2 regions of the Streptomyces sp. NPDC045695 genome follow, and region 2 is predicted to be linked to the other one. Evidence: riboswitches for the same ligand, from Rfam matches in the RefSeq annotation. Region 2 holds a riboswitch; the other holds the start of a gene.
The links. Region 2 has a riboswitch for glycine ahead of gcvP (aminomethyl-transferring glycine dehydrogenase). Riboswitches for the same ligand answer to the same signal wherever they lie in the genome.
Positions count from the first base shown of each region.

Region 1: linked by a shared signal. The riboswitch ahead of gcvT (glycine cleavage system aminomethyltransferase GcvT) and the one ahead of gcvP (aminomethyl-transferring glycine dehydrogenase) in region 2 are both predicted to bind glycine.

Region 1 covers NZ_JBWKJU010000004.1:208,680-212,979, forward strand. The annotation lists gene glyA (serine hydroxymethyltransferase) at 1-658, opposite strand, end outside; gene gcvH (glycine cleavage system protein GcvH) at 674-1,054, opposite strand; gene gcvT (glycine cleavage system aminomethyltransferase GcvT) at 1,156-2,271, opposite strand; glycine riboswitch at 2,420-2,523, opposite strand; gene AC07DU_RS09875 (AAA family ATPase) at 2,729-3,412, shown strand; gene AC07DU_RS09880 (enhanced serine sensitivity protein SseB) at 3,549-4,283, shown strand.
Region 2 covers NZ_JBWKJU010000001.1:9,219-13,518, forward strand. The annotation lists gene AC07DU_RS00055 (DNA polymerase IV) at 1-987, shown strand, start outside; gene AC07DU_RS00060 (PRC-barrel domain-containing protein) at 995-1,360, opposite strand; glycine riboswitch at 1,473-1,571, shown strand; gene gcvP (aminomethyl-transferring glycine dehydrogenase) at 1,767-4,300, shown strand, end outside.

The DNA.
Region 1 (4,300 bases), on a different contig from region 2:
CGTGCGGCACCGGGTTCGGGTGCAGGCCCGCGGCGACCAGACCGGCGAAGTGCGCCATGTCGACCATCAGGTATGCGCCGACCTCGTCCGCGATGCGGCGGAAGGCGGCGAAGTCCAGCTGGCGCGGGTAGGCGGACCAGCCGGCGACGATCAGCTGCGGCTTGGACTCCTTGGCGAGGCGCTCGACCTCGGCCATGTCCACCTGGCCGTTCTCGCCGACGTGGTACGGGACCACGTTGTAGAGCTTGCCGGAGAAGTTGATCTTCATGCCGTGGGTCAGGTGACCGCCGTGGGCCAGGTTGAGGCCCATGATCGTGTCGCCCGGCTTCAGCAGCGCGAACATCGCGGCGGCGTTCGCCTGCGCACCCGAGTGCGGCTGGACGTTCGCGGCCTCGGCGCCGAAGAGCGCCTTGATGCGCTCGATCGCGATCCGCTCGATCACGTCGACGTGCTCGCAGCCGCCGTAGTAGCGGCGGCCGGGGTAGCCCTCGGCGTACTTGTTGGTCAGGACCGAGCCCTGGGCCTCCATGACGGCGACCGGAGCGAAGTTCTCCGACGCGATCATTTCCAGGGTGGACTGCTGACGGGCGAGCTCGGCGTCGACGGCGGCGGCGACGTCCGGGTCCAGCTCGTGGAGAGGGGTGTTCAGTACAGACATCAGGGTCCCCTGGGGTCAGTTACCGGCGGTGAGGGCGGTGTACTCACCGAAGGACAGGACGTCCTTCGGCTCCTCCGAGAGGCGCACCTTGAACAGCCAGCCGCCCTCGAACGGGGCGGTGTTCACGAGCGCCGGGTCGTCGACGACGTCCTGGTTGAACTCGACGATCTCACCGGAGACGGGGGAGTACAGGTCGCTGACCGACTTGGTCGACTCCAGCTCGCCACAGGTCTCGCCCTCGGTCACGGTCTCGCCGACCTCGGGGAGCTGGGCGTAGACGACGTCACCGAGCGCGTTGGCCGCGAACTCCGTGATGCCGACCGTCGCGACGCCGTCCACGGCGTCCGACAGCCACTCGTGCTCCTTGGTGTAACGCAGCTTCTCGGGGTTGCTCATGACCTGATTCTCCTGGATGCGGGGGAGTGGATACGAACTGCGGTCTCGGGTACTGAGACGGCGCCGTACGGGCGTCCGTACGGCGGATGTCGTGTGCGGAACTACTTCTGCCGCTTGTAGAACGGCAGCGCCACGACCTCGTACGGCTCATGCGTACCGCGAATGTCGACGCCGACGCCGGAGGTGCCGGGCGCGGCGTGCGCCGCGTCCACGTACGCCATCGCGATCGGCTTGCCCAGCGTCGGCGAGGGGGCGCCCGAGGTGACCTCGCCGATGACCTGACCGTCGGCGACGACCGGGAAACCGGCGCGCGGGACGCGGCGGCCCTCGGCGATCAGGCCGACCAGCTTGCGCGGCGGGTTGGTGGCGGCGCGCTCGGCGGCGGCCTCCAGTGCGGCGCGGCCGACGAAGTCCCCCTCCTTCTCGAACTTCACGACCCGGCCCAGGCCCGCGTCGAACGGGGTCAGGGAGGTGCTCAGCTCGTGCCCGTACAGCGGCATGCCCGCTTCCAGGCGCAGCGTGTCGCGGCAGGACAGGCCGGCCGGGACCAGGCCGACGCCCTCGCCCGCCTTGGTCAGCGCCTGCCACAGCTCCACGGCGTGCTCGGGGGCGACGAACAGCTCGAAGCCGTCCTCGCCGGTGTAGCCCGTACGCGCGATCAGCGCGGGCACGCCCGCGACGGTGCCGGGCAGGCCGGCGTAGTACTTGAGGCCGTCCAGGTCGGCGTCCGTGAGGGACGCCAGGATGCCGGGGGACTCCGGGCCCTGCACCGCGATCAGCGCGTACGCGTCGCGGTCGTCGCGGACCTCGGTGTCGAAGCCGGCGGCGCGCTCGGTCAGGGCGTCGAGGACGACCTGGGCGTTGGAGGCGTTGGCGACGACCATGTACTCGGTCTCGCCGAGGCGGTAGACGATCAGGTCGTCGAGGATCCCGCCGTCGGCCTGGCAGATGTGCGTGTAGCGGGCGCGGCCGACGCCGACGGTGGAGATGTTGCCGACCAGCGCGTAGTCGAGGGCCTTGACGGCCTCAGGGCCGGTCAGCGTGATCTCGCCCATGTGGGACAGGTCGAAGAGACCGGCCTTGGTGCGTACGGCGTTGTGCTCGTCGCGCTCGCTGGCGTACCGCAGCGGCATGTCCCAGCCCGCGAAGTCGGTCATGGTCGCACCGACCGAGCGGTGCAGCGCATCGAGCGCGGTCAGACGGGGGGCAGTGCTCATGGGTGTGGCTCCCGAGTCCCAGGGCATGACATGACGAGGAGGGTCCTCCCCATCTGTCATCGGAACCTGAGAGGTTCGCCGCAAGTCCCGGAGGACGTCGGCTTGCACCTTGGGTGGAGCTGTCGAGCAGCTCGCTTTTCAGATCTGCCTCATCCACGCGGTACGGGGCCTGAGAGATTCAAGGGAGGATCTTGCTCCTTCGGCGCCCACGCACGGCCTTGCGGCGTGCCGGGACTCTCCCGCGCGGATTCAAGCGGCCGGTATGCAGTTGGTCCAGATGGCGCACATCATTGCACGCCATGTCCGTGATCGGGCGTGCGGGTCCGCACGTGCGTCCGGGCCGCCGGTGGGCGGACCGGAACCAGAGCTGCCGGATTACCGTCTCTTTACACTCAGTGGGCAAGGGTCCTGGCGACCCGATTCGGGGGAGGCGAACACTGTGCGCAGATTCGGGGTAGTGGCGACGACGGCGGGAACCGTGGACGCGGTGCCGGCGCAGCGCGGCGCGCGCGGGCGCAAGGGCGCGGCGGACGCCGCTGCGGCGGCCGGGACGGGCCTCGGCCGCGGTCCCGTACGCGATCTGCGCGGCCCGGCGGTGCGCGGCCCGCAGCGGCTCGGCTTCGCGGAAGGGGACATCGTCGTGGTGTCCGGCCTGCCGGGCGGCGGCAAGAGCACGCTGATCAAGCGGGCCGCGGCCGAGGGCGCTGCCATCGACTCCCAGGACACCCGCGAGCGCTGGGAGCGCCGGATGCCGCAGGCGCTGCCGTACGCGGTGTACCGGCCGCTGGTGCGGATCGCGCACTACTGGGGGCTGGGGCGGGCCCTGCGCTCCGGAGCCTCCGTGGTGGTGCACGACTGCGGCACGCAGAGCTGGGTGCGCGGCCTGCTCGCGGCCGCCGCGCGCCGCCGGGGCCGGGCGCTGCACCTGGTCCTGCTGGACAGCAGCCCCGAGGAGGCCCTCTCGGGCCAGGCGGCGCGCGGCCGCGGGGTTTCCGCGTACGCCTTCGCCCGCCACCGCGGCGCGGTGGGCCGCCTGCTGCGCGAGGCGGAGGCGGGCCGCCCGCCCGTCGGCTGCGCCTCGGCGACCCTCCTGGACCGCCGCTCGGCCGCCACCGTGACGGGGATCGCGTTCCACGGGTAGCTCGCCGGGCGCGCCGCCGGGAGCCAGCCCCGGCTGAAAGACCGGGGCTCCGGGGGCTGGCCCCCGGCAGCGGCGCCGCGGCCCGACGGATAACCTCGGCCACGACGATCCGCGGAACCAATGGAGGCACACGCACATGCACAGCGGCGGCTGGCCGGCAAATGAGCTGGAGCAGGTGCTCGGGGCGGCGCTCGGGCAGCCGGACGCCGGGGGGCGGATCCTGGAGGTGCTCGGGCGCAGCCAGGTGTGGGTGCCCCTGCCCGGCGGCGGCGGGCAGGACTCGGCCGCCCTGGACCTGCCCACGATGGAGATCGGCGGGGCGGCGTACGTACCCGTCTACAGCTCCGAGGCCCAGTTCCTCGCCTGCGCCGGCCCCGGCATGGACTTCGCGGTGGCCCCCGCCGTCGACTTCGCCCGTGGCCTGCCCCCGCAGCTCGGCATCGCGCTCAACCCCGAGGGCGCCGTCGGCGTCCCGCTGCCCCCGCCCGCCGTCGCGGAGCTCTGCCGCACCGGCCGGACCCCCCTCGACGGCCCGGCCACCGGCGGCCGCGTACGGCTCTACGAGCCCGACTGGCAGGAGGACCCGGTCGACTTCCTGGCCGCCGCCGCCGAGGAGTTCCGCGCCACCGGCGTGATCGCCGCCGCCTTCCGCTGCCTCGCCAGCATCGAGGGCGGGGCGCCGGAACTGTTCATCGGTGTCCGCCTGGTGGGATGGGAACCCGAGATGCGAAACGCCCCGATGGACGCCCTGGGGCGGGCCCTGAACCGGGTCGCGCCGCCGTGGCCCGTGCAGTTGATCCTCCTGGACGCCGCCCAGGACCCGGTCACGGACTGGATTCGTGAGCGCGTACGCCCCTTCTACCTCCCGTAGGGCCGCTTAAGCTGTTC
Region 2 (4,300 bases):
TCGAAGATGCTCGCCAAGGTGGCCTCCGAGGAGGCCAAGCCGGCCGGGCTGCTGCTGATCGAGCCCGGGACCGAGCGTGAGCTGCTCGCCCCCATGTCGGTACGGACCCTGCCCGGGGTGGGGCCGGCCACCGGGGAGCACCTGCGCCGTGCCGGGATCACCACGGTGGGGGAGCTGGTGGAGGCCGGGGAGGACGAGCTGGTCCGGATGGTCGGGCGCGCGCACGGGGTGGGGCTCTACCGGATGGCGCTGGGGCTGGACGACCGGCCGGTGGTCGCGGAGCGGGACGCGAAGTCCGTGTCGGTGGAGGACACCTTCGACGTGGACCTGCACGACCGGGTGCGGATCCGGGGCGAGGTGCAGCGGCTGGCGGACCGGTGCGTCCAGCGGTTGCGGGCGTCGGGGCACTCGGGGCGCACGATCGTGCTGAAGGTGCGGCGCTACGACTTCTCCACGCTCACGCGGTCGGAGACGCTGCGGGGGCCCACGGACGACCCCGGGGTGGTCCGGGAGGCGGCGGGGCGGCTGCTGGAGGGCGTGGACACCACGGGCGGCGTGCGGCTGCTGGGGGTGGGGGTCAGCGGGCTCGCGGACTACACGCAGGAGGACCTCTTCGCGCAGTCGCTGGCCGCTGAGCCGGACGGGGCTGCGGGGGCGGTCGGGGCGGACGGAGCGGACGGGGCGGACGGCGTTGCCGGCGGCGCCGGGCGCTCGGAGGCCGCCGACGGGGCCGGCGAACCGCCGTCGGGGCCGGAGCTGCCCGGGGAACCGGCGCCGGATCCGGCTCCCGAGCGGCGCTGGACGCCCGGGACCGACGTACGGCACGCGGTGTACGGGCCCGGGTGGGTCCAGGGCAGCGGGGTCGGGCGGGTCACCGTCCGCTTCGAGCAGCCGGGATCGCAGCCCGGCCGGGTGCGCACCTTCCGGGTCGACGACCCCGAGCTGGAGCCCTCCGATCCGCTGCCCCTGGTGGGGGACGCCGCTTAGACGTCCCCTAGCCCTCGTCGCCGGCGAGGTTGCCGAAGTCGCGCTGGAACTCCGAGGGGAGGGTCGTGTCCAGACCGTAGTGGTGGTAGAGCTGCAGCTCCTGTTCGGGGGAGAGGTGGCGGCCGACGCCGAAGTCGGGGGCGTCCCTGATCAGGGAGCGTTCGAAGGGCACGCGCAGGGTCTCGCCCACCAGCTCGCTCGGCTCCAGGGGGACGAAGGCGTCCCGGCTGAAGAGCCCCGTACGGACGGCCGCCCACTCCGGGACGCCCGTGGCATCGTCGAGGTAGACCTCGTCGACGGTGCCGATCTTGGTGCCGTTACGGTCGAACGCCTTGCGGCCGATCAGGCTGCGCGGATCGATGTCGGTCTGCACGGTCCCTCCAAATGGTCGCAACACTTCCGTAATGACTACAGAAGTGCATATTCGGACAGGAGGCCACTCGGGGAGTGTCCGGATCCTCGCTGGTAGGCTGGGTGATGGCTGTCGACCCTGTGCGGGAGAGTCCTCCGAGTGAGCAAGACGGAGGCGCCGAAGGAGCAAATCCTCCCCGGAATCTCTCAGGCATACGTACCGCACGGACGAGGCCACTCTGGAAAGCAGGGGCGGGTACCAGGCGCGCAGTGCCGGTCCCTCCCCTCACCGACGGTGAAAGCCGGAGCTCACGGGCAACCCCTGGACTCCGGTGAAACTCTCAGGTTGAGATGACAGAGGGGGAGGCCGTCCGGGTGCCCGCGCCGTGGTGCCCCTCGCAGGTCATACGACCAGGAGGCCTCCGTACATGACCGCCAACCGCATTCCGCTCTCCCAGCTGGAGCGAGGCATCCCCTTCGAGCAGCGCCACATCGGCCCTGATGCCGGGGCCCAGGCGAAGATGCTCGCGCAGGTGGGCTACGGCTCCCTGGACGAACTGACCGCCGCCGCGGTACCGGATGTGATCAAGACCGCCGAGGCGCTGAACCTGCCCGAGGCGCGGACCGAGGCCGAGGTGCTGGCAGAGCTGCGCTCGCTCGCCGACCGCAACCAGGTCCTCTCCTCCATGATCGGTCTCGGCTACTACGGGACCTTCACGCCGCCGGTGATCCTGCGCAACGTCATGGAGAACCCGGCCTGGTACACGGCGTACACGCCCTACCAGCCGGAGATCTCGCAGGGCCGCCTCGAAGCGCTCCTGAACTTCCAGACCGTCGTCGCCGACCTCACCGGGCTGCCGACCTCGGGCGCCTCGCTGCTCGACGAGGGCACCGCGGCCGCCGAGGCCATGTCCCTGGCCCGCCGCGTGGGCAAGGTCAAGGACGGCGTCTTCCTGATCGACGCCGACGCGCTGCCGCAGACCATCGCCGTGATCGAGACCCGCGCCGAGCCCACGGGCGTCGAGGTCGTCGTCGCCGACCTCTCCCACGGCATCCCCGCCGAGATCGCCGAGCGCGGTGTCTTCGGCGTGCTGCTCCAGTACCCGGGCGCCTCGGGCGCCGTTCGCGACATCAAGCCGATCATCGACCAGGCCCACGGGCTCGGCGCCATCGTCACCGTCTCGGCCGACCTGCTCGCCCTGACCCTGCTGACGTCCCCGGGTGAGCTGGGCGCCGACATCGCGGTGGGCACCACGCAGCGCTTCGGCGTCCCCATGGGCTTCGGCGGACCGCACGCCGGCTACATGGCCGTCCAGGCCAAGCACGCCCGCTCGCTGCCCGGCCGTCTCGTCGGCGTCTCCGTGGACGCGGACGGCAACAAGGCGTACCGCCTGGCCCTGCAGACCCGCGAGCAGCACATCCGCCGCGAGAAGGCCACCAGCAACATCTGCACCGCGCAGGTGCTGCTGGCCGTCATGGCCGCCATGTACGCCGTCTACCACGGCCCGGACGGCCTGCGGACGATCGCCCGCCGCACCCACCGCTACGCGGCCCTCCTCGCCGCGGGTCTGACGGCCGGCGGGGTCGAGATCGTGCACGGCGCGTACTTCGACACCATCACCGCCCGCGTGCCCGGCCGGGCGGCCGAGGTCGTCGCCGCCGCCCGTGAGGGCGGGGTCAACCTCCACCAGGCCGACGCCGACCACGTCTCCGTCTCCTGTGACGAGACCACGCTGCGCGCCGACATCGAGGCCGTCTGGGCCGCCTTCGGCGTCAGCGCCGACATCGAGGCGCTCGACGAGACCGCCGCGGACACCCTTCCCGAGGGGCTGCTGCGCTCGGACGAGTACCTGACGCACCCCGTCTTCCACCAGCACCGCTCCGAGACCGCGATGCTGCGCTACCTGCGCAAGCTCTCGGACAAGGACTACGCGCTGGACCGCGGCATGATCCCGCTGGGCTCCTGCACCATGAAGCTCAACGCGACCACCGAGATGGAGCCGGTGACCTGGCCCGAATTCGGCCAGCTGCACCCCTTCGCCCCGGTGGAGCAGGCCGAGGGCTACCTCACGCTCATCACCGAGCTGGAGGAACGTCTCTGCGAGGTGACCGGCTACGACAAGGTCTCCATCCAGCCGAACGCCGGCTCCCAGGGTGAGCTCGCCGGCCTGCTGGCCGTGCGTGCCTACCACCGCGCCAACGGCGACGAACAGCGCACCGTCTGCCTCATCCCGTCCTCCGCGCACGGCACCAACGCCGCCAGCGCCGTCATGGCCGGCATGAAGGTCGTCGTGGTCAAGACCGCGGACGACGGCGAGGTGGACGCGGACGACCTGCGCGCCAAGATCGAGCAGTACCGCGACGAGCTCGCCGTGCTGATGATCACGTACCCGTCCACGCACGGCGTGTTCGAGGAGCACGTCGCCGAGATCTGCGCCCAGGTGCACGAGGCCGGCGGCCAGGTCTACGTCGACGGCGCCAACCTGAACGCCCTGGTGGGCCTGGCCAAGCCGGGTCACTTCGGCGGCGACGTCTCGCACCTGAACCTGCACAAGACCTTCTGCATCCCGCACGGCGGCGGCGGTCCGGGTGTCGGCCCGGTCGGTGTCCGGGCCCACCTGGCCCCGTACCTGCCGAACCACCCGCTCCAGCCGACCGCGGGCCCCGAGACGGGCGTCGGCCCGATCTCGGCCGCGCCGTGGGGCTCGGCCGGCATCCTGCCGATCTCCTGGTCGTACGTGCGCCTCATGGGCGGCGAGGGCCTCAAGCGCGCCACCCAGGTGGCGGTGCTGGGCGCCAACTACATCGCCAAGCGCCTGGAGCCGCACTACCCGGTGCTCTACACCGGCCCGGGCAACCTGGTCGCGCACGAGTGCATCATCGACCTGCGCCCCCTGTCGAAGAGCACGGGCGTGAGCGTGGACGACATCGCCAAGCGCCTGATCGACTACGGCTTCCACGC